DNA from 4 places in the Enterobacter sp. HK169 genome. Region 4 is predicted to be linked to each of the others. Evidence: predicted binding sites of a transcription regulator. Region 4 holds the regulator's gene; each other region holds the start of a gene.
The links. Region 4 encodes CRP, which controls carbon source genes, mostly activating them, when cyclic AMP is high. Its sites were predicted from a motif close to ATGTGANNNNNNTCACAT; they were not measured.
Positions count from the first base shown of each region.

Region 1: udp (uridine phosphorylase) is a predicted target of CRP. The motif match lies at 5,314-5,331, and genes of this name have one in related genera.
Region 2: EnteroDNA1_RS10365 (2-hydroxycarboxylate transporter family protein) is a predicted target of CRP. The motif match lies at 2,817-2,834, and genes of this name have one in related genera.
Region 3: EnteroDNA1_RS16320 (glycine dehydrogenase) is a predicted target of CRP. The motif match lies at 1,618-1,635, and genes of this name have one in related genera.

Region 1 covers NZ_CP017087.1:2,718,605-2,726,228, forward strand. The annotation lists gene ubiB (ubiquinone biosynthesis regulatory protein kinase UbiB) at 1-1,394, opposite strand, end outside; gene ubiJ (ubiquinone biosynthesis protein UbiJ) at 1,391-1,996, opposite strand; gene ubiE (bifunctional demethylmenaquinone methyltransferase/2-methoxy-6-polyprenyl-1,4-benzoquinol methylase UbiE) at 2,010-2,765, opposite strand; gene rmuC (DNA recombination protein RmuC) at 2,832-4,289, opposite strand; gene udp (uridine phosphorylase) at 4,429-5,190, opposite strand; gene EnteroDNA1_RS12975 (dienelactone hydrolase family protein) at 5,446-6,252, shown strand; gene metE (5-methyltetrahydropteroyltriglutamate--homocysteine S-methyltransferase) at 6,299-7,624, opposite strand, start outside.
Region 2 covers NZ_CP017087.1:2,201,887-2,209,510, forward strand. The annotation lists gene citC ([citrate (pro-3S)-lyase] ligase) at 1-439, opposite strand, end outside; gene EnteroDNA1_RS10360 (fumarylacetoacetate hydrolase family protein) at 450-1,313, opposite strand; gene EnteroDNA1_RS10365 (2-hydroxycarboxylate transporter family protein) at 1,331-2,692, opposite strand; gene EnteroDNA1_RS10370 (ATP-binding protein) at 3,038-4,663, shown strand; gene EnteroDNA1_RS10375 (response regulator) at 4,653-5,345, shown strand; gene EnteroDNA1_RS10380 (ornithine decarboxylase) at 5,453-7,588, opposite strand.
Region 3 covers NZ_CP017087.1:3,433,509-3,441,132, forward strand. The annotation lists gene pmbA (metalloprotease PmbA) at 1-992, shown strand, start outside; gene cybC (cytochrome b562) at 1,034-1,420, shown strand; gene EnteroDNA1_RS16320 (glycine dehydrogenase) at 1,736-2,074, shown strand; gene EnteroDNA1_RS16325 (SFCGS family glycine-rich protein) at 2,085-2,447, shown strand; gene EnteroDNA1_RS16330 (DUF4312 family protein) at 2,450-2,749, shown strand; gene EnteroDNA1_RS16335 (DUF4311 domain-containing protein) at 2,772-3,548, shown strand; gene EnteroDNA1_RS16340 (DUF4310 family protein) at 3,562-4,203, shown strand; gene EnteroDNA1_RS16345 (amidohydrolase/deacetylase family metallohydrolase) at 4,246-5,379, shown strand; gene EnteroDNA1_RS16350 (DgaE family pyridoxal phosphate-dependent ammonia lyase) at 5,363-6,481, shown strand; gene dagF (2-dehydro-3-deoxy-phosphogluconate aldolase) at 6,478-7,218, shown strand; gene EnteroDNA1_RS16360 (lactonase family protein) at 7,333-7,624, shown strand, end outside.
Region 4 covers NZ_CP017087.1:2,544,541-2,552,164, forward strand. The annotation lists gene EnteroDNA1_RS12160 (hydrolase) at 1-926, shown strand, start outside; gene EnteroDNA1_RS12165 (YheU family protein) at 923-1,141, shown strand; gene EnteroDNA1_RS12170 (phosphoribulokinase) at 1,172-2,041, shown strand; gene EnteroDNA1_RS12175 (OsmC family protein) at 2,108-2,512, opposite strand; gene crp (cAMP-activated global transcriptional regulator CRP) at 2,824-3,456, shown strand; gene EnteroDNA1_RS12185 (YccS/YhfK family putative transporter) at 3,514-5,601, shown strand; gene argD (bifunctional acetylornithine/succinyldiaminopimelate transaminase) at 5,598-6,818, opposite strand; gene pabA (aminodeoxychorismate synthase component 2) at 6,906-7,469, opposite strand; gene EnteroDNA1_RS12200 (putative adenosine monophosphate-protein transferase Fic) at 7,500-7,624, opposite strand, start outside.

The DNA of each region.
Region 1 (7,624 bases), 170 kb from region 4:
GGAATTTCAGGCATTTTTTCTATCCAGAACGGGCCTTTCTCTTTCAGCGAGCGCACCAGCGCCGGAATGCCAACCTGATCCTTAATCCAGGATTCAAGGAAAGGTTTCGCGGTCTTCCACAAGTCTAACTGAGGATAGAGCTGTCGGCCTACACCCTCAACGTAAAGTAATGTTTTCTGGAGTAAAACTAGCTGTGGCTGAACTTCCATATTAAAGCGGCGAGCCGTGTTGAACAGGTTTAACAGCACGTGCCCGAAGGAAATTTCCGCCAGCGGTTTTTCAAAAATCGGTTCACAAACGGTCCGGATCGCGAACTCGAACTCTTCGACGTTGGTGTCCGGCGGCACCCAGCCGGAATCGACGTGCAGCTCGGCCACCTTACGGTAGTCGCGGTTGAAAAACGCGATGAAGTTCTCAGCCAGATACCGTTTATCTTCTTTGTTCAGCGACCCCACAATCCCGCAGTCGATACCGATATACTTCGGATCCTCAGGATGTTCGTAGCTCACGAAGATATTGCCCGGATGCATGTCCGCATGGAAAAAGCTGTCGCGGAACACCTGGGTAAAGAAGACCTGTACGCCACGTTCGGCCAGGAGCTTCATGTTCGTTCCCTGTTTCTCCAGGGCGACCACATCCGAAACCGGAATACCGTAGATACGCTCCATCACCATCATGTTCTGGCTGCAATAGTCAGAATAGACTTCAGGTACATAGAGCATCGGGCTGTTTTCAAAGTTGCGACGCAGCTGAATGGCATTCGCCGATTCACGCAGCAGGTTAAGCTCATCAATCAGCGTTTTTTCATATTCCCGCACCACTTCCAGTGGACGAAGGCGACGCCCGTCCGGCAGCAGGCGTGGCACCCAGCGCGCCAGCCGATAAATCAGCTTCATGTCCGCTTTGATGACTGGCAGGATGTCCGGACGAATGACTTTAATAACGACTTCTTTGCCGTTTTCTTTCAGACGCGCGGTGTGCACCTGCGCGATAGAGGCCGATGCCAGTGGCTTAATGTCGAAATCGTCAAACCAGGTCTCGACGGGGACATTTCCCATCGCCTCTTCAATTTGCTTTTTCGCGCGCGCGCCGTCAAACGGTGCGACGCGATCCTGCAGCATCGCGAGCTCATCGGCAATCAGAGGCGGGAAGAGATCGCGGCGGGTCGACAGCATCTGTCCGAATTTAATCCAAACCGGACCAAGCTCCTGCAGCGCCAGGCGCAGACGCTCACCCAGCGGTTGACCTTTATGGCGATTGGGCATCCAGAACAGCATACGCCGCCAGATACGAAGCGGCAGCGTGATACGCATTTTGGGGATAAGCTCGTCGAGCCCGTAGCTCAAAAAGGTGCGAATAATAAAATAGAGGCGCCGAATTTCACCAGGCGTCATTTGCCCTCCAGTTTTTCCAGCCGTTTGGTTAACGCATCAACTGCACGTTCAACAGCAGCGGTCTCTTCCGCAAACCATGCAACTTCCAGTGGCCCGGGCGCCATTCGCCACTCCTCAGTCAGCACTTCCGCCGCATAGCGTTGCTGGCGCTGAAGGTTTTTACGCGCAAAGGAGGCGCCACCATGAAGGATTTTCCCGATGCCTTCGGCGGCAATGTCGCCGATAAAAGGCGCGAGCAGCTCCGCCGGATCGAACTCCGCCAGATCGGTGAGCGCAACGAAGTTCTGCACGACCTGAATGTCGCCCTCCACTTCCAGCTCACCGCTGCGGATAAGCGCCGTTAATTGCTGGCGATCGCGCAGTTTTGGCAGCACGCTCATGTGCGTGATGACCGAGCAGTCGGCTTCACCTTCCCACGCCCCCAGAACGTCAAGCTGGCGTTCGCTGAATACCAGCACAAGCGGCGTCGAGAACTCTTTTAAAACAATACGTAATACCTTTCCGTTAAGCCGCTGACGTGCAGCTTTCAGCGCAGGGGCGCGATACAGAAAAGCGTTCAGTACATTCTCGATGCCTGCGGAGACTAAGGGTTTAAAGGGCACGGGACACCTCCACTCAGAATTTGTAACCGCGATGCAGCGCGACGACACCGGCCGTCAGGTTGAAATATTCAACGTTCTCAAATTCCGCGTCCTGCATCATGGCTTTTAATGTGTCCTGATCCGGGTGCATACGGATAGACTCCGCCAGATAGCGGTAGCTTTCAGCGTCGTTAGCCACCAGCTCACCAATACGCGGCAGCACGTGGAAGGAATAGGCGTCGTAGGCTTTGCTCAGCGGCTCAATGATCGGTTTAGAGAACTCGAGCACCAGCAAACGTCCACCCGGCTTCAGCACGCGGTACATGGAGCGCAGCGCTTTTTCTTTATCGGTAACGTTACGCAGACCGAAAGAGATCGTGATGCAGTCAAAGGTATTGTCCGGGAATGGCAGCGCTTCGGCGTTTGCCTGCACATACTCGACATTCCCCACCACGCCGATGTTACGCAGCTTTTCGCGTCCCATTTTCAGCATGGAATCATTAATATCGGCGAGAACAACGCGACCGGTTTCGCCCACCAGACGGGAGAATTTCGCGGTTAAATCGCCCGTACCACCGGCTAAATCCAGCACCGTTTGTCCACGACGTACGCCGCTGCAGTCAATGGTGAAGCGCTTCCACAAGCGATGAATGCCGAACGACATCAGGTCATTCATTACATCGTACTTCGCCGCCACGGAATGAAATACGTGGGCCACCATGTCAGCTTTCTGCGCTTTGGCGACAGTCTGAAAGCCAAAGTGCGTTGTGTCTTGTGAATCGTCAGCCATCTCAGAGCCTGCTTATCAGTAAAATGTTCGTGAAGTGTAACAGATTGGGCGCGTTTGCCCTACGTTTCAACCACCGCGAAAGAAACGCGCTGGAGTCTCGTCTGGTGATAAATCCGCCGCTAACGTGTTGTCTTCACTGTTTGTCTTTTGTTCGTCCGCGCCTTCTCGCAGGCGAAATTCGTCGTCCTGGGCGGTGGCCTGTTCGACCAATTCCGGATTAATCTCGCGTTTAACCTCAACCCCCAGGCTGCGGAATGATTCAGCCTGTGCCAGCAGATTGCCGCGTCCGGAGGCGAGTTTTTTCATCGCCTGGCGGTAGTTATCCTGCGCACGATCCAGGCTCTGCCCGACTGAAGACATGTCGTCCACGAAGAGGCGCATTTTGTCGTACAGCTTGCTGGCGCGATCGGCAATCTGCTGCGCGTTGCGGCTCTGGTGCTCATAGCGCCACAGGTTCGCAATGGTGCGTAACGCCACCAGCAGCGTGGTGGGGCTGACCAGCATAATGTTATTTTTGAGCGCTTCGGTGATAAGTTCAGGCTGTCTGTCGAGTGCCAGCAGGAACGCGGGTTCTACCGGGATGAACATCAGGACATAGTCCAGCGAGCGCAGACCCGGCAGCTGCTGGTAGTCTTTTCTGCCAAGCAGGCGAATATGATTACGCACGGAGGCAATGTGCTCCTGCAGCGCAGACTCGCGGGTGTAGTCATCGTCCGCATTAAAGTAGCGTTCATACGCCACCAGCGTCATTTTGGCGTCAATCACCACATCTTTACCCTGCGGCAGCCGCACGATGACATCCGGCTGCATACGCGAGCGGGCATCGTTTTCGATACTCACCTGCGTTTCGTACTCGTATCCTTCGCGCAGACCAGAGGCCTCAAGCACGCGGGTCAGCACCACTTCTCCCCAGTTGCCCTGGGTTTTGTTATCCCCTTTCAGCGCGCGGGTCAGGTTGACCGCTTCCTGCGCCATTTGCGCATTCAGCTGCTGAAGATTGCGAATCTCATGCGCCAGCGTGTGCCGCTCGCGGGCTTCCTGACCAAAGCTGTCCTGCACCTGACGGCGAAAACCGTCCAGCTGTTCGCGCAGCGGCGTCAGCAGGCTGTTCAGGCTCTGGCGGTTCTGTTCGTCAACGCGGCGGTTGCTGTGCTCAAAAATTCGGTTGGCGAGGTTCTCAAACTGTTCGCTGAGGCGCTGCTCGCTGTTGATCATCTGGCGGATTTTGTCTTCCGCATGCAGCTGGGTGGATTCAAGGCGAGTAGTGACTTCGCGGAGATCGGCCTCCAGCGAGGTGTTAATGTCTCGCAGGTTACGCAGCTCGTTGTTGAGCAGTTCGCACTCGTCGCGCCAGTGTTCGCTCAAAGCAAGCTGCTGTTTTGCCGCGCTTAAATCGGCGACCATCTCTTCTCGCTCGGCCAGCTGGTCGGCCTTCTGCTGCGCATGCTGGTAGCTGGAAATCAGCCAGCCAATCCCTAAGCCCACCAGCGCAATCACCGCGTAAATCAGGATCGAGATATCCACAATGCCCCCTGCATCAACGTATTACCCGCACAAAATAGAATTGTGCTGTATAAACGTCCAGTTTGAAAGGGTTTTCCTGCGAGGCGCTACGCAAAAAATAAAGGCCGAACGCGTCGGCCTTTGATTACAGAAGAGAGGATCAGATCAGGCGACGCGCTGCTTCCACCACGATTTTCACTGCATGACTTTCGGTCTGCTTCATGGTTTCGGCGTTCGGGATCTCCTGCTGGGTACGGTTGACGATCACGCCCGCCACCATACCGGCACGCAGACCCTGGCTTGCGCACATGGTCAGCAGCGTTGCGGATTCCATTTCGTAGTTCATCACGCCCATGGACTGCCACTCTTCCATTGAGCCTTTGAAACGGCTAACCACGCGGCCTGAGAAGGTGTCGTAACGCTCCTGGCCCGGGTAGAAGGTGTCGGAAGAGGCGGTGACGCCCACGTGGGTGGTTGCGCCCACGGATTTCGCGGCTTCAACCAGCGCGGTGGTGCATTCGAAATCAGCCACTGCCGGGAATTCCATCGGTGCAAAGTGCAGGCTTGCGCCGTCCAGACGAACGGACGCGGTCGTGACCAGCACGTCTCCGACGTTGATGTGCGGCTGGATAGCGCCGGTGGTACCGATACGCAGGAAAGTACGGATGCCCAGCTGTGCCAGCTCTTCAACAGCAATAGACGTAGACGGACCACCGATACCGGTAGAGCACACGATCACCGCTTTGCCATCCAGCTCTGCGCGCCAGGTGGTGAACTCACGATGGGCAGCCAGCTTGACCGGCTTATCCATCAGCGCGGCGATCTTTTCCACACGCTCAGGATCGCCAGGGACGATAGCGAGAGTAGCCCCTTGTAAATCGTTTTTGGTGAGGCCGAGATGAAAAACATCAGACTTAGACATAGGTGACTCCTCTGTGGGTCGGTTAGTCAGAAGAAGTAAAACGGTACTTTACAGAAGCAGTAAGCATATTTTCGTGACACACCTCACCATGAATGAAAATGATTACATTGAATTTCCATAAAAAAGTGATTTACATCACATTAACAAGTTATAACGCCTGGTGCTGCACAAAAGATAGACCGTTTAAGGCACTGTGAGTTGTTAACCTGGTGTCTATATTTACCTTTGCGCTAACTCATTGGTACGGAGAATGCCATGACTGAAAAAACCGGTTTTGCACCTGCTGCGGCCCCACATGCTTCAACCATCGTGTCGACGCCAGAAGCGGCAATTACCGCGGGCGAGACCTCCATTCCCTCGCAGGGGGAGAATATGCCTGCTTATCACGCACGGCCAAAATCGGCAGACGGTCCGCTGCCCATCGTGATTGTGATTCAGGAGATATTTGGTGTTCACGAACACATTCGCGACCTCTGCCGCCGACTGGCGCTGGAAGGGTATCTGGCCGTTGCGCCAGAGCTCTACTTCCGTCAGGGCGATCCGAACGACTACAGCGATATTCCAACATTGCTCAGCAACCTGGTGAGCAAAGTCCCGGACGCGCAGGTGCTGGCCGATCTCGACCACGTCGCCAGCTGGGCGGCGCGCAACGGCGGCGATCCGCATCGTCTGCTGGTCACGGGTTTCTGCTGGGGTGGACGCATTAGCTGGCTGTATGCCGCGCATAACCCGCAGCTCAAAGCCGCTGTCGCCTGGTACGGCAAACTGGTGGGTGAAAAAACGCTGAACTCGCCGAAACATCCCGTCGATATAGCCACGGAGCTAAACGCCCCCGTGTTAGGACTTTACGGCGGTCAGGACACCGGTATTTCGCTGGATTCGGTTGAGACCATGCGCCATGCGCTCCGTGCGGCCAATGCGAAGGCAGAGATCGTGGTGTATCCGGATGCCGGGCACGCGTTTAACGCCGATTATCGTCCGAGCTATCACGCAGAATCAGCCAAAGATGGCTGGCAAAGAATGCTGGCGTGGTTTAGCCAGTACGGCGGTAAGAAAGCGTAATAAAAAAAGCCCGGTGGCGGCTATGCCTTACCGGGCCTACGCATCATCAAGCCTGACGCAAGTTTTGCGCCGCCTTCACCATGTTCGCCAGCGCCGCGCGCGTCTCCGGCCAGCCGCGGGTTTTCAGTCCGCAGTCCGGGTTCACCCACAGGCGCTCTGCCGGAATGCGCTGGGCCGCTTTTTTCAGCAGGGCTTCAATCCACTCCACGCTCGGCACGTTCGGGGAGTGAATGTCGTACACGCCCGGCCCGATTTCATTCGGGTAGTCGAACTCTTCAAACGACTCCAGCAGCTCCATGTCTGAACGCGAGGTCTCGATGGTGATCACGTCGGCATCGAGCGCGGCAATCGAATCCATAATGTCGTTGAATTCGCAGTAACACATGTGGGTGTGGATCTGGGTATCGTCCTTCGCCACCGCGGCGTTGATGCGGAACGCCTCCACGCCCCACTGCAGGTAGGCATCCCAGTCGCTGCGGCGCAGCGGCAAGCCTTCGCGCAGGGCCGGTTCGTCAATCTGAATAATGCCAATGCCTGCCGCTTCCAGATCCGCCACCTCATCACGCAGCGCCAGGGCGATCTGTTTGGCAATGGTTTCACGAGTCACGTCTTCACGCGGGAACGACCAGCAGAGAATGGTCACCGGACCGGTGAGCATCCCTTTTACCGGCTTATCGGTCAGGGACTGGGCATACTTCGCCCACTCCACGGTGATCGCTTCCGGGCGGCTGACGTCACCGATAACCACCGGCGGCTTCACGCAGCGTGAGCCGTAGCTCTGCACCCAGCCGTTCTGGGTAAAGACAAAGCCGTCCAGGTGCTCACCAAAATATTCCACCATGTCGTTACGCTCGGCCTCGCCGTGCACCAGCACGTCCAGCCCCAGGCGTTCCTGCTCGATAATCGCCTGCTTGATGTGTTCGGCGATGCCGGTGCGATAGTGATTCGCATCCAGATTGCCCTTCTTGAAGTCCAGACGCAGGCCGCGTATTTCCGTAGTTTGCGGGAAAGAGCCAATTGTGGTGGTCGGCCACGCGGGCAGATTAAAGCGGGCGCGCTGCGCTTCGGCGCGCACCTCGTAAGGGCTCTGCCGCTGGCTGTCCTGAGCGGTGATGGCCGCCAGGCGTTTTTCCACCGCCGGGTTGTGCACGCGCGCCGAGTGACGACGCGCCTGGATCGGAGCGCTCCATTCGGTAATCGCCGCCGTGTCGCCGCTGTTCAGCGCGTCGCGCAGCAGCGTCAGCTCTTCACATTTTTGCAGGGCGAAGGCAAACCAGCTTTTCACCTCGGCATCCAGACGGGTCTCCACGTTCAGATCGATCGGGCTGTGCAGCAGCGAACAGGACGAGGCCACCCACAGCTCACGTTTGCC
Region 2 (7,624 bases), 340 kb from region 4:
CCCCGCACTTGCGCTTCGCGCGCAGGGAACGGCAGTAGCGTTCGATCCCCTGCGGGGTGTTCTCCATCAGCACCGCGTTGTTTCCGCTCTGGGCAATCGGCCAGAAGCCGCTGCGGGCAAAGCGCTCCCGGTTGCACGGACGGGTGCAGAGGAAGAGGTGAAAATGGCCGCACTCCAGCGCCGCATTTTCCACCTCTGCCAGCAGCCGCGCGCTGAGGTTCTCGCCGCGAAGCTGCTCGTTGACCGCCACGCATTTGATGACGTTGGCAGCAAGCCCTGCGCAACCCACCAGCTGCGAGCCGGACCAGGCTTCGACAAACAGCGTGATGTCGTTGTCCAGGCCAAGGCCGCTGTCTGCCAGCAGGTAGCGGATCTGGCTTAAGCGTTCCGGGTGTTTCGCCACCAGCGTGTGGCGAAAATCGATGGGTTGACTGTTCATGCCGTCTTTCTTAATGTGCTGCCGCAAGCCCGACGGCTGGCGCTTCCACGATCACGTTGCTCAGATGACCGATATGCTCGATCTCCACCTCAATGCGATCCCCTTCCTTCATAAACAGCGGCGGATTGCGCTTTTTACCCACTCCGCCTGGGGATCCGGTGATGATCACGTCGCCCGGACTGAGGCGGGTAAAGGTGCTGATGTACTCGATCAGCTCCGCCACCTTGTGGATCATGCTGCTGGTGTTGTCTTCCTGCACCATGCGGCCGTTCAGCCAGGTGCGGATCGCAAGCTGGTGCGGATCAGGGATCTCGTCCGCCGTCGCCATCCACGGCCCAAACGCGCCGGTTTTGCGCCAGTTTTTACCGGCGGTAAACCAGGTGTGCTGCCAGTCGCGGGCGGAGCCGTCCATGTAGCAGCTGTAGCCAGCCACGTGGCGCAGGGCGTCGTCGCGGCTGATGTTCTCCCCACCTTTGCCGATGATCACCGCCAGCTCGCCTTCATAGTCGAATTCACTTGAATGGCGCGGCTTCAGCACCGGCTCGTTGTGGCCGGTCTGTGAATCCGGGAAGCGGACAAACAGCGTCGGGGCCGGGTTATGCTGGTCAAACTCCTTGCGCTTGTCGGCATAGTTCATGCCCACGCAGAGGATTTTTTCCGGGTGCTCAATCACCGGTAAGAAGGTGATGGCGCTCATCGGCACGTCCACGGCATCGTTCAGGTAGCGGGTGGCCTGCGCCAGCCCGTTGCCCTGCAGCAGCGCCTTGAGGTCGCTGTAGCGGTCGCCGAGACGGCGGCCTAAATCAATCACGCCATCGGCCTGGACGATGCCGTAGCTGCGTTTTCCCTGGTATAAAAAGCTTGCGAGTTTCATTGTTCTTTCCTGAAAACTTAAACGAGGAAGTTGCCCAGAATCAGCAGTGAGACAGAGACGTTAATCGCCCCGCCGATACGGGTAGCAATCTGGGCGAACGGCATCAGGCTCATACGGTTGCCTGCGGTCAGGATCGCCACGTCGCCGGTACCGCCCTGGCCGCTCTGGCAGCAGGAGACGATGGCGACATCAATCGGGTGCATACCAATCTTTTTGCCGACGAAGAAGCCGGTCGCCACCAGTGCGGAAACGGTGCTGACAATCACCAGCAGGTTGCTGACGGTGAACGCCGCCACCAGTTCATGCCAAGGGGTGATAGCTACGCCGACGGCGAAGAGGATTGGGTAGGTCACGGAGGTCTGGAAGAATTTGTACACCACCTGAGAGCCCTCCAGCAGGCGCGGAGAGGCGCCGTTGCAGAGCTTCACCAGGACCGCCATAAACAGCATGCCGACCGGTGCAGGCAGGCCAATCAGCTTGTGGCCGAGCATGCCCAGCATGTAGAGCAGCACCGCCAGCAGCGCGCCGGAGGCGATAGTGGTGACGTCCGCTTTGCCGGAAAATGCAGGCTGAGAGACGGTGGCATCGGCATTCGCACGGTTAGGCATCAGCTGACCTTCACCAGTCAGGTGCGGGAAGCGTTTACCGAGCTGGTTCAGGCAGCCGGAGATGATGATTGCCGTCAGACCGCCGAGCATTACCATCGGCAGCACGCGGCCGAGCGCCACGCCCTGGTCCATGTGCAGCAGGGTGGCATAGCCGATGGAAAGCGGGATTGCCCCTTCCCCGACGCCGCCCGCCATAATCGGCAGAATGATAAAGAAGAAGATCTGGAATGGCTCAAGACCCAGCGCCAGGCCCACGCCCATCCCCACCAGCATGCCGACGATTTCACCGCACAGCATCGGGAAGAAGATGCGCAGGAAGCCCTGAATCAGCACAGTGCGGTTCATGCTCATGATGCTGCCGACGATAATGCAGCAGATGTAGAGATAGAGAATGTTGGTGGATTTGTAGAACTTGGTGGTGGACTCGACCACCACGTCCGGCAGCAGGCCATAGTAGACCAGCGCGGAAGGGATAAAGGTGGCGCAAATCGCCGCCGCGCCGAGCTTGCCGACAATCGGCAGGCGTTTGCCAAACTCGCCGCAGGCAAAGCCGAAGAAAGCCAGCGTTGCCACCATGACCACGATATCGCTCGGCAGTTTTCCGCCCAGGCAATCAATCGCAATCAGCGCGCCCGCCAGAACGAACAGCGGCAGAGGAATAATCCCAACTTTCCAGGTATCCATAATATGCCACCAGCGCTCTTTGAGCGAAGGCCGCTGAATTTCAATCGGGTCGTGGGTAACAGAGAAAGAATCGTCAGTTGTGCTCATAATAAGCCCCTTGGTTATTTTGTGCGTTCAGCTTAGAGTCACAAAGGCTTACTTTATGTGAGGGATGGCATATTAAAAGCGAAGTTTTAATGGCAGCTATGGTTTTAATGGTTTCTTTTATTTAATGTGATTTATACCTTATTTATTGCCGTGGTTTTTATGGTTTCTTTTCCGAATTGAACAAACAAATAACATTTATTCGGGAAGCCCGAAGCACGTTAGCCTTCAGCATAACGCTTTTACAGCGCCCGCTGTGCAAGGGATCACAAGTTTTCGGCAAAGCGGGCGTCAGCGCGAAAAAAGATGATATATTGGCGATCTTTGCTGCTACCTCGCGTGATAGTTATGAAAGTTTCTTTCCAGATTAAGCTGTTTATTTCGCTGGTTGCCTTTTTCTCGGTGCTTTTCGCGCTGCTGGGCGGATATTATTATGCCGACGTCGGAAAACAGCTTTATCAGGAAATGAGTACGCGTGCCAAAATACAGGCTGAAGAGATTGCGCTTATTCCGACATTGCGTAATGAAGTTGAACAAAAGAATATCAACGCCATCCATGATTTTATGCAGAAGATTTCTGCGCACAGTGACGCCAGCTTTATTGTGATTGGTGATAATAAGGGGCAGCATCTTTTTCACTCTGTCTTTGCCGACAGAGTGGGCACAACCCTGGTTGGCGGAGACAATGAAGCCGTATTGCAGGGTAAAAGCACCACCACCATTCGCAAAGGCGGGCTGGGCATTTCGCTGCGCAGTAAAGCTCCCATCTTCAACGCCGCCGGACAGGTGGTCGGCATTGTTTCAGTAGGCTATCTGACCAGCTACCTTGATACCATTACCGTCAGCAAAGTGGTCAATATCCTGATTGCCGCCGTGCTGCTGCTGATCGCTCTCTTTATCTTCTCCTGGTTCTTTACCCGCAGCATCAAGAAGCAGATCTTCTCCCTTGAGCCGCGCGAGATCGGCCTGCTGGTGCGCCAGCAGAAGGCGATGATGGAATCTATCTATGAAGGGGTGATTGCCATTGACGATCGGCGGCGGATTGAAGTCATCAACCAGGCGGCGCGCAAGCTGCTGGGCCTGAGCCAGCCGGCCCGCGAGCTGCGCGGACAGCTGATAAGCCAGGTGATCGATCCGGTCCCGTTCTTCGACACGCAGACGATGCTGGCGAAAGATACCCATGACGAGATTTGCCGTTTTAACGATCTCACGGTGATTGCCAGCCGGGTGCACATCATGCTTGAGGGGTCGCTGCAGGGCTGGGTGATCACCTTCCGCGATCGCAACGAGATCGACTCGCTGAGCGCCCAGCTCAGCCAGGTAAAACGCTATGTCGATAACCTGCGCATTATGCGCCACGAGCAGTTAAACAGGATGACCACCCTCTCCGGCCTGCTGCACATGGGCCGCTATGAGGAAGCCATTGGCTACATTCAGGCGCAGTCGGAACATGCCCAGGAGCTGCTGGACTTTATCTCTTCGCGCTTCAGTTCCCCGACCCTGTGCGGCCTGCTGCTGGGGAAAGCCGCCCGCGCGCGGGAGAAAGGCGTCGAGCTGTGTTTCGACCCGGGCTGTCGGCTGGACAGACCGTTCCTGCCCCTTGGTGAGCAAGAGCTGATTTCGATTATTGGCAACCTGCTGGATAACGCCATCGAAGCAACACAGCGGTCGCCGCTTCCCCACGCGCCGGTAGAAGTGCTGATAAAGCTCAGCGAACAGGAGCTGATTATTGAAGTCGCCGACCAGGGCGTTGGCATTACACCGGAGATGCGTGACCGGATCTTTGAACGCGGCATCACCACCAAAACGCGCGGCGATCATGGGATTGGCCTGTATCTGATCGAAAGCTACGTCACACAGGCTGGCGGCGCGATAGAAGTTGCCGATAATACCCCGCGCGGCGCCATTTTCTCCTTGTTTATCCCGGCCACGGGAATCGCCCGGCAACTGGAAGACACCGACTATGCAACATGAACTTATCGACGTACTGATTGTTGAAGACGAGAACGAACTGGCGCAACTGCACGCGGAGCTGATAGGCAAACACCCGCGTCTGAGGCTGGTAGGCATTGCCTCGTCGCTGGCTGCGGCCCAGGCAGAGCTTGAAAGCAAACAGCCGCAGCTCATGCTGCTGGATAACTATCTGCCGGACGGCAAAGGCATCTCGCTTATCAATAACCCCATGCTGGCCCGCGCCAACTGCTCGGTGATTTTTATTACCGCCGCCAGCGATATGGACACCTGCAGCCAGGCGATTCGCAACGGCGCGTTCGACTACATCCTCAAACCCGTCTCCTGGAAGCGGCTCAGCCAGTCGCTGGAGCGGTTCGTGCAGTTTGCGGAACAGCAGCGCGTCTGGAAGATTGTCGACCAGCAGAACGTGGATTCGCTGTATCAGCTCCAGGCGAAAAACTACCGCCTGGACAACGGCAGTAAAGGCATTGAGGAAAATACGCTGGCGCGGGTGCAGACGCTGTTCAACGACAAGGCAACGCACTGCTTTACCGTGGATGAGGTGGTGAGCGAAACCGGATTAAGCAAAACCACCACCCGGCGCTATCTGGAGCACTGCGTGGAGGCGGGTTTTCTGACGGTGGAGATGCTGTACGGCAAGATTGGGCATCCGAGGAGGATGTACAAGCGTAGTGCGGTTTGATGAAACGTTCCCTCTCACCCCGGCCCTCTCCCCAAAGGGGCGAGGGTGAAAAGACGGCCCCGTACAATCCCCTCTCCCCTTTGGGGAGAGGGTTAGGGTGAGGGGGGCTACCTTAATACATACCCATACAGCCGCTTAATCCCGTCGGCATCCTTCTCGCTGTAAACCCCCTGCAGCTCCGGCGAGAAGCCCGGCAGCAGGTTGATGCCCTCCTCCAGCGCGAGGAAGTAACGCTGTACCGCCCCGCCCCAGACCTCACCCGGCACCACGCACAGCACGCCCGGCGGATAGGGCAGCGCCCCTTCGGCAGCAATTCGCCCTGCGGCATCACGTATGCGAACCAGCTCCACGTCACCGCGAATATAGGCCCGGTTCGCATCCTGCGGGTTCATCACCACCTCCGGCAGGCTCTCCTTGCGGAACATCGCCTTCTGTAGATCCTTCACGTCAAAGCTGACGTAGAGATCGTGCATCTCCTGACACAGCTGGCGAAGGGTGTAATCCCGGTAGCGCACCGGGTATTTCTGGAAGATCGTCGGCAGCACGTCCGCCAGCGGCGTGTCGTCTTCAATATGCTGTTCGAACTGGCCCAGCATCGCCACCAGCTGCGCCAGCTTCTCGCTGCTTTCGGCAGGCGTCAGCAGGAACAGGATCGAATTGAGGTCGCATTTCTCCGGCACGATGCCGTTTTCGCGCAGGTAGTGCGCCAGAATCGTCGCCGGGATCCCGAAATCCGTGTACTCACCGGTTTCGGCATCGATACCCGGCGTGGTCAGCAGGAGCTTGCACGGGTCGACAAAGTACTGCTCGCGGGCATAGCCCTCAAAGCCGTGCCATTTGGCCCCCGGCTCAAAGCTGAAGAAGCGCAGCTCGCTGGCGATGGCGTGCGTCGGATGATCCTGCCACGGCCGGCCCGCCACCACCGGTGGGATAAACGGTTTGATCATATGGCAATTCGCAATGATTGCCTTGCGCGCTTCAATCCCCAGCTCGACGCACTCCGCCCACAGCCTGCGTCCGCTTTCACCTTCGTGGATCTTGGCATTCACATCCAGCGCTGCGAACAGCGGATAAAACGGGCTGGTGGAGGCATGCAGCATAAACGCGTTGTTCAACCGCTTGTGCGGGCAGAAACGCGCCTGACCGCGAATGTGGTTATCCTTTTTATGGATCTGCGACGTTTGCGAGAACCCGGCCTGCTGTTTATGCACCGACTGGGTCACGAAAATTCCCGGATCGTTCTCGTTCAATTCCAGCAAGAGCGGGGACGTTTCCGCCATCATCGGAATAAACTGCTCGTAACCCACCCAGGCGGAGTCAAAGAGGATGTAGTCGCAGAGATGACCGATCTTGTCGATCACCTGGCGGGCGTTGTAGATCGTCCCGTCGTAGGTGCCAAGCTGAATGATTGCCAGGCGGAACGGGCGCGCCTCGTCGGCCTTCTCCGGCGCCGCCTCGCGGATAAGATCCCGCAGATAGGCATCGTCAAAGCAGTGGTCATCAATCCCGCCAATAAAGCCAAACGGGTTACGCGCGGCCTCAAGATAAACCGGCGTGGCGCCCGCCTGGATCAGCGCCCCGTGGTGGTTAGACTTATGGTTATTGCGATCGAACAGCACCAGGTCGCCGCGGGTCAGCAGCGCGTTGGTCACCACCTTATTGGCCGCTGAGGTGCCGTTCAGTACGAAGTAGGTTTTGTCCGCGTTGAACACTTTCGCCGCGAACTTTTGCGCGTGCTTGGCGGACCCTTCGTGGATCAGCAGATCGCCCAGCTTCACGTCGGCATTGCACATATCGGCGCGAAACACGTTTTCACCGAAGAAATCATAGAACTGTCGCCCTGCCGGATGCTTTTTGAAAAAGGCCCCGTGCTGGTGGCCCGGACAGGCGAAAGTGCTGTTGCCCATCTCCACATACTGGCTCAGGGTGTCGAAAAAAGGCGGCAGCAGGTTCTCTTCGTAGCGGCTGGCAGCGCTCTCCAGTTCCAGAAACTCCTGAGCTTTACCCGAGATGACCGCGGTGGCGCCGTCGGGTACGTCCGTTGGCTCCTGCGAGAAAATAAACACCGGTAAATGAAAGCCCGTGCGTTTCAGCAGAGCAAGAATGCCGCTGCGACTTTCAGCTGTTGTGATGACGACGGCCGCCACATCGGTAAAATCAGTGCTGTCCAGCGTCACCTTTTCGCGGAGCGTAGACACAGTGGAGAGCAGCTCGCGGCTGACGGCAATTTTCATGGTTTTCATAGGCGCAGTTACCCTCACCGGGCGGTGAGACAGGGA
Region 3 (7,624 bases), 890 kb from region 4:
CGCCGGATCTCGATCTTTTCCACCCGGCGGAAGTGACCCCGGACGAAGCGATCGAACTCGCCGCGCGCGCCGAGCAGGCTTCCCTGCAGGCCGATAAGCGCATCACCAATACCGAAGGCGGCAGCTTCAACAGCCATTACGGCATCAAAGTCTTCGGCAACAGCCACGGCATGCTGCAGGGCTACTGCTCTACCCGTCATTCGCTCTCCAGCTGCGTGATCGCCGAAGAGAACGGTGACATGGAGCGCGACTACGCCTACACCATTGGCCGTGCGCTGGGGGATTTGCAGTCTCCTGAGTGGGTGGGTAAAGAGTGTGCAGAACGCACGCTGTCACGCCTGTCGCCGCGTAAACTCTCCACCATGAAGGCCCCGGTCATTTTTGCTAACGAAGTGGCGACCGGTCTGTTTGGCCATCTGGTGGGCGCTATCGCAGGCGGCTCGGTTTACCGTAAATCGACCTTCCTGCTCGACTCGCTGGGCAAGCAGATCCTGCCGGAATGGCTCACCATTGAAGAACATCCGCATCTGCTGAAGGGGCTGGCCTCCACGCCGTTCGACAGCGAAGGCGTGCGCACTGAACGTCGCGATATCATCAAAGACGGCATTCTGACCCAGTGGCTGCTGACCAACTACTCCGCGCGCAAGCTGGGGCTGAAAAGCACCGGACACGCTGGCGGCATCCACAACTGGCGCATTGCCGGACAGGGCCTGAACTTTGAGCAGATGCTGAAAGAGATGGGCACCGGGCTGGTGGTGACCGAGCTAATGGGCCAGGGCGTAAGCGGCATCACCGGCGACTACTCGCGCGGCGCGGCGGGCTTCTGGGTGGAAAACGGCGAAATCCAGTATCCGGTGAGCGAAATTACTATCGCCGGCAACCTGAAGGACATGTGGCGCAATATCGTTACGGTCGGTAACGATATTGAAACACGTAGCAATATACAGTGTGGTTCTGTACTTCTGCCGGAAATGAAAATCGCCGGTCAGTAATACCCGTAAAGGCGTTTTAATAATAAAAAAGGAAGTGAGCAATGCGTAAACATCTGTTAGCGATCGTCGCGGCTTCAACGCTGGTTCTTGGCTCTTCTGCGTTTGCTGCCGATCTTGAAGACGACATGGGCATCCTCGGTCAAAACCTGAAGGTGGTGCAGAAAACCGACAATGCGGCTGAAATGAAAGACGCGCTGACCAAAATGCGTGAAGCGGCGCTGGACGCACAAAAAGCGACGCCTCCGAAGCTGGAAAGCAAAGCGGCAGACAGCGCAGAAATGAAAGACTACCGCCACGGCTTTGACGTGCTGGTCGGCCAGATCGACGGCGCGCTGAAGCTGGCTAACGAAGGCAAAGTGAAGGAAGCCCAGGCGGCGGCCGAGCAGTTTGTGACGACCCGTAATACCTACCACAAGAAGTACCGTTAACCGATCGCGCATCTGACAAACAACCAGCGGGGGCCAGCGGCCCCCGTTTTTTTTACGCGGTAATAAGTAAACCCTATCGCCATCACATTTTTGCGTCACCGCGCCTGAACGTTTCGTTTCCCCGGCGCGCGTTTTGCCGCTGGAATACGTGATATTCATCACGCAAATACCGTCATTAATTCAGATTCACCGCATTTATGTGGCACAGATCACTGCTGCGGCTCGCCTTTCCACTTCGAAGTGGAAAACAACTCGCTACAAACAATTCCCCCCCAACGTTAGTTTTATTCCAGAGCCATTAACGGGGTAAGACCAGTGATTAACGGAGCGGTAATGAACGACGTTGGGGAACAGGCGGAGCAAACAGAACAGCTCGCGAACACCATGCTGCAGCAGGTTTATGCCCTGCTGGCCCGAAACAACATCATCCCCAATGCGGTACAGGAGCAGATGCTCACCTCCCACGTGCGCGCAATGGCGCACCGGTCCGTGACCGGCGAGCCGCTGCCGGAGGTTGAAGCAGAGCTGTTTGACGAAATTTCACCGGATTCAATGCGGCTCGCCCGTGAAGTGGTCGCGCAGTTTGGCAATCTTCCTGATGAAGAAGCCTGGCTGCTCTCCGTTCACTTTGAAGTCGCGAAAGACAACCTTTAAGGAGCAACACATGGAACAGATTACAGTCGTGATTGGCGATCGCCTGGGTAAAGGTCAGAAAGTGGCTGCCGGTGTGGAAAAAGCAGGTGGACGCGCGGTGGTCGTACCGGGCATGGCGGCGGACATGAAGCTCGGCGACGTGATGAAAGCGGAAAACGCCACCTTCGGCATCTCCTTCTGCGGCAGCGGCGGCGCGGGTGCCATCACTGCCCAAACCAAATATGGCTACAAGGCCAAATACGGCATGCGTTCCGTGGAAGAGGGCGTGACCGCCATCAACGAAGGCTGCAACGTGCTGGGCTTCGGCTTTATGGATAAAGAAGAGCTGGGCGAGCGTCTGGTACAGGCGTGGCAGAAGAAATACGGCGCATAAGCATGAAAGAACAGTTCACAACCACGGTGAGAGTGAAGGGCAAAGGCGACGCCAAAGCGCGCGCCTTTGCCGACGCGCTCAACCACGTTCAGGCCGCGGTGATGAAAGCCTCACCGCATATCTTACTGCGTATTGAGCCACAGGATGTGCAGGTCGTTCAGGCGCAAGAAGCGGTGCGAAAAGAAGCGTTTCTGTTCTTCTTTCTGCGCCGGGAAAGACGCACCTACAGCGTGGAGCTGGATGTGACCGTCAACGTGACCGCTATCAATCTTGACCAGGTGGATTTCGTCACGCAACGCTGATTATTCATAAAAGGGCAGACTGATGTTCTTAATTATATTAATAAAATCGCTCATCATTGGCGGCCTGGTTGGCGTCGGTGTTGGCGCCGGGGCTGCACGCATGTTTCATGCGCCTACCACTCAGGGTATGGGCGCGTTTCGTACGTTGGGGGAACTGAACTCCTGTGAAGGGGATCCGGCGTCCCACTTCTCCTTTGGGTTAGGTTTCTTCTTTAACGCCTGGGCCTCTTCCGTGGCCGCAGGTGCCTTCACACAGGACGTTGACCACCGCATCATCCCGAACTGGGGTGCTGCTGCACTGATGATCAAAAACCGTAACGTCGGCGAAACGCTGCACGACCCGCGCAAAATGGCAATTGCCTGCGGCGTGATTGGCATGCTCGTCGTCACCTTCCTGAACCTGACCGCCTCCTCCGTGCCGGCAGCGCTTCAGGTCACCGCCGTGAAGGTGCTGGTACCGGCGGCAAACCTGCTGGTCAACACCGTCATGCCGGTGATCTTCTGGCTGGCGGCCATCGACGCGGGTAAAAAATCGGGCTTCTGGGCCACCATCTTTGGCGGCGCGGCGCAGCTGATCATGGGCAACGCCGTACCGGGCCTGGTGCTGGGGATCCTGATCGGGAAAGGCGTGGAAGAGAGCGGCTGGAACCACGTCACCAAAGTGATGATGGCGGCGATCGTCCTGCTCTTCGTGCTGAGCGGCTTCTTCCGCGGCTTCGACATGAAGATGATCGAATCCTTCCATCTGACCGTGCCGAACTGGCTCGACATGATCCACAACTCGCTCAGCGGTAAATAACAGGAGCCTCTAAATGGAACAGAATAAAGGTTTTTGGTATGCCGACTGGTCGTTCCCGATCTTCGTTGGCCTGCTCTCCTCCGGCGTTTTCGCCGGGACGCACATGTACTACCTCTACGGCATCGGCGCGTTTAACGAAGTGGCCTTCGTGGCGATGCTGAAAGCGGGGATCGATACCGGGGTTTACGGCGCGGTGGCGGCGTTCGGCGCGAGCTTCCTGTTCGCCCGCATTATCGAGGGCTCGCTGGTGGGTATTCTCGACATCGGTGGCGCCATCCAGACCGGCGTGGGCCTCGGCGTTCCGGCGCTGCTGCTGGGCGCGGGCATCATGTTCCCGGTGACCAACTTCATTGCCGCGCTGATTACCGGCCTGGTGATTGGTCTGGCGATTGGCTACGTCATCATCCTGGCGCGTAAGTTCACCATCAACCAGAGCAACTCCACCTACGGTGCAGACGTGATGATGGGCGCGGGTAACGCCTCCGGCCGCTTCCTCGGGCCGTTGATTATCCTCAGCGCCATGACCGCCTCCATTCCTATCGGCGTCGGCTCCCTGCTGGGTGCGCTGGTGTTCTACATCTGGCAGAAGCCGATCACCGGTGGCGCGATCCTCGGCGCAATGCTGTTGGGCTGGCTGTTCCCGGTCGCCCTTTAATACCCGCGGGCGCTCAGGCGCCCGCCTTATCAGGAGATCCTCATGTTTGATTTACTCCTGCGCCGTGCGCGCTTTGCCGACGATACCCTGACCGATATCGCCATTCAGGACGGGAAGATCGCGGCGCTGGGGGACATTGACGCCCCCGCGCATAAAACGGTTGAGCTGAACGGCGACGTGTTCGTCAGTGCAGGCTGGATTGACTCCCACGTTCACTGCTACCCGAATTCTCCAATTTACCACGACGAGCCGGACAGCGTGGGCATTGCCACCGGCGTCACCTCCGTGGTGGACGCGGGCAGTACCGGCGCCGACGACGTGGACGATTTCTATGACATCACCCGCAGGGCCTCCACCGAGGTGTTTGCCCTGCTGAACATCTCCCGCGTGGGGCTGATTGCCCAGAACGAGCTGGCCAACATGGCGAATATCGACGCCGACGCGGTGAAGCAGGCGGTGAAGCGCCACCCTGATTTTATCGTCGGCCTGAAGGCGCGCATGAGCAGCAGCGTGGTCGGTGAAAACGGCATCACGCCGCTGGAGCGCGCGAAAGCCATTCAGAAAGAGAACGGCGACCTGCCGCTGATGGTGCACATCGGCAACAACCCGCCGAACCTCGACGAAATTGCCGAGCTGCTGAGCTCCGGCGACATCATCACCCACTGCTACAACGGCAAACCCAACCGCATTCTGACGCCCTCCGGCGAGCTGCGCGCCTCCATCACCTCCGCCCTGAAGCGCGGCGTGCGTCTGGACGTCGGCCACGGCACGGCGAGCTTCAGCTTTGAGGTGGCGAAACGCGCCATCGCGAGGGGCATTCTGCCGCACACCATCAGCTCGGATATCTACTGCCGCAACCGCATCAACGGCCCGGTGGGCTCGCTGGCAAGCGTGATGTCGAAGTTTCTCGCCATCGGCATGTCCTTGCCGCAGGTGATTGCCTGCGTGACCGCCAACGCCGCCGACGGCCTGCGCCTGGCGCGCAAGGGCCGCATCCAGCCGGGTCTCGACGCCGACCTGACGCTGTTCACAATTAAACGCCAGCCGACGGTGCTGACGGACGCCGAAAACGACAGCCTGCAGGCTGAACACATTCTGGTGCCGCTTGCCGCGATCCGCGCGGGCAAGGGCTACATGACCGAACAAGGGAGCACGGAACATGCCTTCGATTTATGAGAAGTACCATTTAAAGCAGGTTATCAACACCTCTGGCCGCATGACGGCGCTGGGCGTCTCCACGCCGCGCCCGGAAGTGGTGCAGGCGGCGATGGACGGCATGAATCACTATTTCGAGATGAAGGATCTGGTCAATAAAACCGGGGAGTACATCGCGAAGCTGCTGGATGTGGAAGGCGCGACGGTGGTTTCCTGCGCGTCGGCGGGCATAGCCCAGTCCGTGGCGGCGGTGCTGGTCAAAGACAGCGACTGGCTGCTGGAAAACCTGCACGTGACCCCGATTGAGAACAACGAAATCGTCCTGCCGAAAGGCCACAACGTGAACTTTGGCGCGCCGGTGGGCACCATGGTGGCGCTGGGCGGCGGCAAGCTGGTGGAGGCGGGCTACGCCAACGAATGCTCCGCCGATCAGCTGGCGGCGGCGATCACCCCGCGCACGGCGGCGATCCTCTACATCAAATCGCACCACTGCGTGCAGAAAAGCATGCTCAGCGTCGAGCAGGCGGCGGTGGTGGCGCGCAAGCACGATCTCCCGCTGATCGTCGATGCGGCGGCGGAAGAAGATCTGCACGCGTACTACCGATCCGGTGCCGATCTGGTGATCTACAGCGGCGCGAAGGCGATTGAAGGCCCAACCAGCGGGCTGGTGATCGGCAAAACCCAGTACGTTGAGTGGGTGAAGCGCCAGACCGCGGGCATTGGCCGCGCGATGAAGGTGGGCAAAGAGGGCATTCTTGGCCTGACCTGCGCCATCGAACACTACCTGACGGCGACCAAAGAGAGCGGGGCCGAGATGGTGGCGAAGATGACGCCGTTTATCGAGGCGCTCAACACCCTCAACGGCGTGACCGCGCGCGTGGTCTGGGACAGCGCCGGTCGCGATATCGCGCGCACCGAGATTAAGTTCGACGAAGCCGCAACGGGCGTCGGCACGGGCGATCTGGTGGCGAAGCTCAAGCAGGGCGAATATGCCATTTACTTCCGTGGCTACAAGGCCAACGAAGGGATTATCGAGGCGGACGTGCGCAGCGTGAATGCTGACCAGCTGAACATCGTGTATCGCCGCATTAGCGAAGTATTAGGACAGGAGAAAAAAGCATGAAACTGACCCCCAACTTTTACCGTGACCGCGTCTGCCTGAACGTACTGGCAGGATCGAAAGCCAACGCCAGCGCCATTTACGAGGCGGCGGAAGGTCACGTGCTGGTGGGCGTGCTCTCCAAAAATTACCCGGACGTGGCGAGCGCCGTTGCCGATATGCGTGAATATGCCGCGCTGATCGATAACGCACTCTCCGTCGGCCTCGGCGCGGGGGATCCGAACCAGTCGGCGATGGTGAGCGAGATCTCCCGTCAGGTGCAGCCGCAGCACGTCAACCAGGTCTTCACCGGCGTGGCCACCAGCCGCGCGCTGCTGGGGCAGAATGAGTCGGTGGTCAACGGCCTGGTCTCTCCGACCGGCACCGTGGGGATGGTCAAAATCTCCACCGGACCGCTGAGCAGCAACGCTCCGGACGGCATTGTGCCGGTTGAAACCGCGATTGCCCTGCTGAAGGATTTCGGCGGCAGCTCCATCAAATACTTCCCGATGGGCGGCCTGAAGTGCCGTGACGAGTACAACGCGGTGGCGGAAGCCTGCGCCCGTCACGACTTCTGGCTGGAGCCGACCGGAGGTATCGATCTGGAAAACTATGAGGAGATCCTGCAGATCGCCCTCGACGCGGGCGTGAGCAAAATCATCCCGCATATCTACAGCTCAATTATCGACAAAGCCAGCGGCGACACGCGCCCGGAAGACGTGCGTACGCTGCTTGCGATGACGAAGAAGCTGGTGAAGTAGTATCTGCCCTCACCCTAACCCTCTCCCAAAGGGAGAGGGAACTTTTACCCCCTCTCCCTTTGGGAGAGGGCCGGGGTGAGGGAAAACAAACCGCACACACCTGAAGGAGCCACCATGCACACCCGTACCCTGCTTGTTGCTTCACTCTCAATGCTCGCCACCGCCGCTATCGCCCAGCCGCAGTACGCCTGGGTGGGCACCTACAACCCCAACGGCGAAGGGCTGTACCGCTTTACCGTTGACCCGCAAAGCGGCGCGCTGGCGAATAAAACGCTGGTGAGCAGGCTGCCGAACGCCGCGCAGCTGGCCGTCTCACGCGATGGCAAAACGCTCTATCTGGCAAGCGAAGTGGAGCAGGGCGTGGTGCAGGCGCTGCGGGTGGGGGATAACGGCGAGCTGAGCGAGC
Region 4 (7,624 bases):
TGCTGCCGCGACTGATCCGCCGCAAGGTTCAGTTCACCCCGCACTGGCAACGGCTTGACCTGCCAGACGGTGATTTTCTGGATCTCGCCTGGAGCGAAGCGCCTGAACAGGCTCGCCATAAGCCGCGTCTGGTGGTTTTCCACGGTCTGGAAGGCAGCCTGCACAGCCCGTATGCGCATGGGCTAATTGAGGCGGCAAAAGCGCGCGGCTGGCTCGGCGTGGTGATGCATTTTCGCGGCTGCAGCGGTGAACCGAATCGTCAGAAACGCATTTATCACTCGGGTGAAACCGAAGACGGCACGTGGTTTTTACACTGGCTGCGGGAAAATTATGGCACCGTGCCAACGGCCGCCGTGGGCTACTCGCTGGGCGGGAATATGCTGGCCTGTCTGCTGGCCAAAGAGGGTGAAAGCGTACCGCTGGATGCCGCCGTCATTGTCTCCGCGCCGTTTATGCTCGAGCAGTGCAGCTACCACATGGATAAAGGCTTTTCCCGCGTCTACCAGCGCTACCTGCTCAACCTGCTGAAGGCCAACGCGGCGCGTAAGCTGAAGGCCTACCCGGATACCCTGCCGGTAAGCCTGCGCCAGCTGAAAAAGGTGCGTCGTATCCGCGAGTTCGACGACCTGATCACCGCGAAAATCCACGGCTTCGCCGATGCGATTGACTATTATCGTCAGTGCAGCGCCATGCCGCTGCTCAGCAAGATCACGCAGCCGACGCTGATTATTCATGCCAAAGATGACCCGTTTATGGATCATCACTCGATCCCCGCTCAGGAATTCCTGCCCGACAACGTTCACTATCAGTTGACCGAGCATGGCGGCCACGTCGGGTTTATCGGGGGCACGCTGCGCCGCCCGAAAATGTGGCTTGAGGCGCGAATTCCTGACTGGCTGACCCCTTATCTGGACGGTGCAAAATGATTATTCCCTGGCAGGATCTGGCTCCCGAAACGCTCGATAATCTGATTGAAAGCTTTGTATTACGCGAAGGCACCGATTATGGTGAACAGGAACGCTCGCTTGAGCAAAAGGTCAACGATGTTAAGCGCCAGCTGAAAAGCGGCGACGTGGTGCTGGTGTGGTCAGAACTGCATGAGACGGTCAATATCATGCCCCGCAACGCGTTTCACGGCTGATCTTCCACCCTTTTCAGTCAGGGAGTTGCTATGTCTGCCAGACATCCGGTTATTGCCGTTACGGGGTCGAGTGGTGCGGGAACCACCACCACCAGCCTCGCATTTCGCAAGATTTTCGCCCAGCTGAATCTCCGTGCGGCGGAGGTCGAAGGCGACAGCTTTCACCGCTACACGCGTCCGGAGATGGACATGGCCATTCGTAAGGCGCGCGATTCGGGTAAACACATCAGCTACTTCGGCCCGGAGGCCAATGACTTTGGCCTGCTGGAACAAACCTTTATAGAGTACGGTAAGAGCGGCAAAGGGCAGTCCCGCAAGTATCTGCACACCTATGATGAAGCCGTACCCTGGAATCAGGTGCCGGGAACCTTTACCCCGTGGCAGCCGCTGCCGGAACCCACCGACGTCCTGTTTTACGAAGGATTGCACGGCGGCGTGGTCACCCCTCAACACGATGTGGCGCGCCACGTGGATCTGCTGGTCGGCGTGGTCCCTATCGTTAACCTGGAGTGGATCCAGAAGCTGACGCGTGACATGAGCGAGCGTGGCCATTCTCGCGAAGCGGTGATGGACTCCGTGGTGCGCTCCATGGAGGATTACATTAACTTCCTGACGCCGCAGTTCTCCCGCACCCATATCAACTTCCAGCGCGTGCCGACGGTGGACACCTCCAACCCGTTCGCGGCCAAAAGCATCCCGTCGCTGGATGAGAGCTTTGTGGTGATCCATTTCCGCAATCTCGAAGGCATTGATTACCCCTGGCTGCTGGCAATGCTGCAGGGCTCGTTTATTTCGCACATGAATACGTTAGTCGTGCCGGGCGGAAAAATGGGGCTGGCGATGGAGCTCATCATGACGCCGCTGGTGGAGCGACTGATGGAAGGGAAGCAGATCGCGTGAGCATGTTCCCTCTCCCTGTGGGAGAGGGTTAGGGTGAGGGCATCAACACGCACGATGCCCCATCAATCACGCCTCGATCACTTCATACGAATGCGTGATTTTTACCGCTTTCTCCAGCATTAACGCCACAGAGCAGTACTTCTCCGCAGACAGGTCCACCGCACGCGAGACCGCCGCGTCTTTCAGCTCTTTACCGGTGACCACAAAGTGCAGGTTAATATGGGTGAACAGGCGTGGCGCCTCTTCGCGACGCTCTGACGTGAGTTTAACCTCACAATCCGTCACGTCATGACGTCCTTTTTGCAGAATCGACACCACGTCAATTGCGCTGCATCCGCCTGCCGCCATCAGCACCATTTCCATTGGGCTGGGTGCTTTATCGCCGGAGTTACCGTCCATCAAAATCTGGTGTCCTGACGCGGACTCGCCCAGGAACGTTAAACCTTCAACCCATTTCACGCGCGCTTGCATATTCATTAACTCCAACGTTGCATTTTTGGTGACAGATTACGTGTGCGTTACATTTATCGCAATGGAAGGCGACCTGCATCATGCTGAAGCGAGACACCAGGAGACACGCGGCGAAAGCTATGCTAAAACACTCAGGATGCTACAGTAATACATTGACGTTACACGTGTATGCAGAGGACATCAAACTTTACTGGCTGCGAAACGTTACGGTAGCCGACTTCCCAGGGTATGGGTAAGAATTCGATTGCAACCCCAGAGTCCGGATGCATCTGATGACTCTGGTGACAGCTTATAACAGAGGATAACAGCGCATGGTGCTTGGCAAACCGCAAACAGACCCGACTCTCGAATGGTTCTTGTCTCATTGCCACATTCATAAGTACCCATCGAAGAGCACGCTGATTCACCAGGGTGAAAAAGCGGAAACGTTGTATTACATCGTTAAAGGCTCGGTGGCAGTGCTGATCAAAGATGAAGAAGGGAAAGAGATGATCCTTTCTTATCTGAACCAGGGCGATTTCATCGGTGAACTGGGCCTGTTTGAAGAGGGCCAGGAACGTAGCGCCTGGGTTCGAGCAAAGACAGCATGTGAAGTGGCTGAAATTTCTTACAAGAAGTTCCGTCAGCTGATTCAGGTTAACCCTGACATCCTGATGCGTCTTTCTTCCCAGATGGCGCGCCGTCTGCAGGTCACGTCAGAGAAAGTGGGTAACCTCGCCTTCCTGGACGTTACCGGCCGTATCGCACAAACCCTGTTGAACCTGGCGAAACAGCCAGACGCCATGACCCACCCGGACGGCATGCAAATTAAAATTACCCGTCAGGAAATTGGTCAGATCGTCGGCTGCTCCCGTGAAACAGTGGGCCGTATCCTGAAAATGCTGGAAGATCAAAACCTGATCTCCGCCCACGGTAAAACCATCGTGGTCTACGGAACGCGTTAATTCCGCTTAAACGGCGTGCCATCGCAAGGTGTCACGCCGTTTTTGTCTCTACTCCCCATGTGGCGCAGGCTGATCTATCACCCGGAAGTTAACTACGCACTGCGGCAAACGCTGGTGTTGTGTCTTCCTGTGGCCATAGGCCTGATCCTCGGACATCTTCAGCAAGGCCTGCTGTTTTCCCTCGTGCCCGCCTGCTGCAACATCGCCGGTCTGGACACGCCGCATAAGCGTTTTTTCAAACGCCTGATCGTTGGTGGCTGCCTGTTTGCGGGCTGTAGCCTCGCCGTACAACTCCTGCTTGCCCGGGATATCCCGCTGCCGCTGATCCTGACCGTACTGGCGATGACCCTTGGCGTCACGGCGGAAATCAGTTCGCTGCATGCTCGCCTGCTTCCCGCCTCGCTGATTGCGGCCATTTTCACGCTGAGCCTCGCCGGGAACATGCCGGTGTGGGAGCCGCTGCTGATCTACGCCCTGGGGACATTATGGTACGGGCTGTTTAACTGGTTTTGGTTCTGGCTGTGGCGGGAGCAGCCGCTGCGTGAATCCCTGAGCCTGCTCTATGTGCAGCTTGCGGATTACTGCGAGGCCAAATACACCCTGCTCACCCAGCACACCGATCCGGAAAAATCCTTACCGCCGCTGCTGACGCGCCAGCAGAAGGTGGTGGATCTCATAAGCCAGTGCTATCAGCAGCTGCATATGCTCGCCGCCAACAAGAACCACGAGTACAAGCGGCTGCTGCGCACCTTCCAGGTCGGGCTGGATCTACAGGAGCATATCTCCGTAAGCCTTCACCACCCGCAGGAGGTGCAAAAGCTGGTCGAGCGCAGCCACGCCGAAGCGGTGATCCGCTGGAACGCGCAGACCGTATCGGCACGTCTGCGGATCCTGGCCGATGATATTCTCTACCACCGCTACCCGACGCGCTTTAACATGGAAAAACAGCTGGGCGCGCTGGAGAAAATCGCCCGCCAGCATCCCGATAACCCGGTCGGCCAGTTTGCCGCCTGGCACTTCAGCCGCATCGCCCGCGTGTTGCGCACCCAGCGCCCGCTTTATCCCCGCGACCTGATGGCGGATAAGCAAAAACGGCTTCCGCTATTGGCCGCGCTCAAAAGCTATCTTTCTCTTAAATCGTCAGCCCTGCGCAACGCCGCAAGGATTAGCGTGATGCTCAGTACCGCCAGCCTGATGGGCATGGCGCTGCACCTGCCGAAACCCTACTGGATCTTAATGACCGTGCTGTTTGTCACCCAGAACGGCTACGGCGCCACGCGGGTGCGTATTCTGCATCGGGCTGGCGGAACGCTGGCCGGGCTGATCATTGCGGGCGTGACGCTGCACTTCCACGTGCCGGAAGGCTATACCCTGGCAGGGATGCTGGCGATTACGCTGGTGAGCTACCTGATTATCCGCAAAAACTACGGCTGGGCGATGGTGGGCTTTACGGTGACGGCGGTATATACGCTGCAGTTGCTCACGCTCAATGGCGAACAGTTTATTGTCGCGAGGCTGATTGATACCCTGATCGGCTGCCTGATTGCCTTTGGCGGCATGGTCTGGCTGTGGCCGCAGTGGCAGAGCGGGCTGCTGAGGCAGAACGCCCACGACGCGCTGGAAGCGGATCAGGAGGCCATCAGGCTAATCCTCAGCGACAATCCTCAACCGACGCCGCTGGCCTATCAGCGGATGAAGGTCAACCAGGCGCACAACGCCCTGTTTAACTCGCTCAACCAGGCGATGCAGGAGCCGGGCTTTAACTCGCACTATCTGGCAGACATGAAGCTCTGGGTGACGCACAGCCAGTTTATCGTCGAGCATATTAACGCCATGACCACGCTGGCGCGCGAGCACACGATGCTGACGCCGGATCTGGCGCAGCGCTATTTGCAGTCGTGTGAAATTGCGTTGCAGAGGTGCCAGCAGCGTCTGGAGTATGACGCGCCGGGCGAGTCGGGCGACTCAAATATTCTGGAAGCGCCGGAGACGTTGACCCACGGGCCAATGAGCACCCTGGAGCAGCATTTACAGCGCGTTCTGGGGCATCTGAACACCATGCACACCATTTCGTCGGTGGCATGGCGTCAGCGTCCGCATCACGGCATTTGGTTAACGCGCCGGCTAAAGCGAACCGAGTATTAGCCTTTTACGATCTTCTCGACCGCCGCGGCAAAGCGGGTTAACCCGTCTTCGATGTCTTTGTCTTCTACCACCAGCGACGGCGCAAAGCGCATCACGTCAGGCCCGGCATTAAGCACCATCACCCCTTCGTGCGCGGCGGCGTGCAGGAAGTCGCGCGCGCGGCCTTTGTACTGAGGCTTCAGTTCGGCGCCAATCAACAGCCCCATCCCGCGGATTTCGCTGAACACATCGTACTGCTCATCAATCTTTTGCAGGTGTTTTACGAAAAGCTCGCGCTTCGCGCTAACGGCGTTCAACACCTCCGGCGTGTTGATAATGTCGAATGCGGCACCCGCCACGGCGCTCGCCAGCGGGTTACCGCCGTAGGTGGAACCATGAGAACCGACGTGGAACGCGGAGGCGATCTCCTGCGTCGTCAGTACCGCACTCACCGGGAAACCGCCGCCGAGCGCTTTGGCGCTGGTCAGAATATCCGGCGTCACGCCGTAGTGCATATAAGCGAACAGATCGCCGGTACGCCCCATCCCGCACTGCACTTCATCAAAGACCAGCAGCGCCTGATGCTCGTCGCACAGCGCGCGCAGCCCTTTCAGGAATTCCGGGGTTGCCGCCGTCACGCCGCCTTCCCCCTGGATCGGCTCGACAACAACGGCGCAGGTATGGTCGTCCATGACCGCTTTCACCGCGTGCAGATCGTTAAACGGCACGTGGACAATGTCGGCCGGTTTCGGGCCAAACCCGTCGGAATACTTCGGTTGGCCGCCAACGGAGACGGTAAAGAAGGAGCGTCCGTGGAAGGCATTGTGGAAGGCGATGATTTTGGTTTTGTACGGGCTGTGGCGCGTTGTCGCGTAGTAGCGTGCCAGCTTAAACGCAGTTTCGTTGGCTTCAGTGCCGGAGTTCATAAACAGCACGCGCTCGGCAAAGGTCGCATCGATGATCTTGCGGCCCAGGCCCAGCGCCGGTTCGTTGGTGAACACATTGCTGGTATGCCACAGGGTTTCGCCCTGGGTTTTCAGCGCCTCAACCAGCGCGGGATGGCAATGACCCAGCGCCGTGACCGCAATCCCGCCCGCGAAATCCACATACTCTTTACCCTGCTGATCCCAGACGCGGCTGCCTTTCCCCTTCACCGGGATAAACTCAGCCGGTGCATAAATCGGCAGGATCACTTCATCAAATGTCGCGCGGGTAATTGCTGGTTGTTCAGTTGCCATGTCATGACCATCCATTTTTATGTCACAGTGATTGTGAAAATATAATCACAAAATATGCATAAAAAATCACAGCAAGGCAACAGATATTCAGCGATTGAGGAAATTTGCCAGCAGCGCGTGCCCCTGCTCGCTGAGGATGCTTTCCGGGTGGAACTGCACGCCTTCGAGGTCCCATTCGCGGTGGCGAATCCCCATGATCTCCTGCGTATCGCTCCAGGCGGTCACCTCAAAGCAGTCGGGCAGGGTCGACGGGTCAATCACCAGGGAATGGTAGCGCGTCACGGTTAACGGGTTATTGAGCCCCGTGAATACCCCGGTGCCGGCGTGGGTGACCGGAGAGGTTTTACCGTGCATCACTTTCGCGGCGCGCACGATGGTGGCACCAAACGCCTGAGCAATCGCCTGATGGCCCAGACAAACGCCCAGGATCGGCAGCTTGCCGGCATAGTGCTGGATAACATCCAAAGAAATACCCGATTCTGACGGCGTACACGGCCCCGGAGAAATCACGATTTTCTGCGGAGCCAGCGTCCCGATATCGGCCAGTCCGATCTCGTCGTTGCGGCGGACAACCACCTCTGCACCCAGTTCACAAAAATACTGGTAAAGGTTCCAGGTGAAGGAATCGTAGTTATCAATCAGCAGAATCATGGCGGCTCCCGAAAAAAATGCCGCCCTATTCTACTCAGATTCCCGCGCTTCGCTCACTACTTTGGCAAAGATAGCGTTGAGCGCGGTTAAATCTCCCGTTGCGCCGCTTCGGTTAGCCGTCACCCACTGGTCGGGATCGATATCGCGCCAGTCCA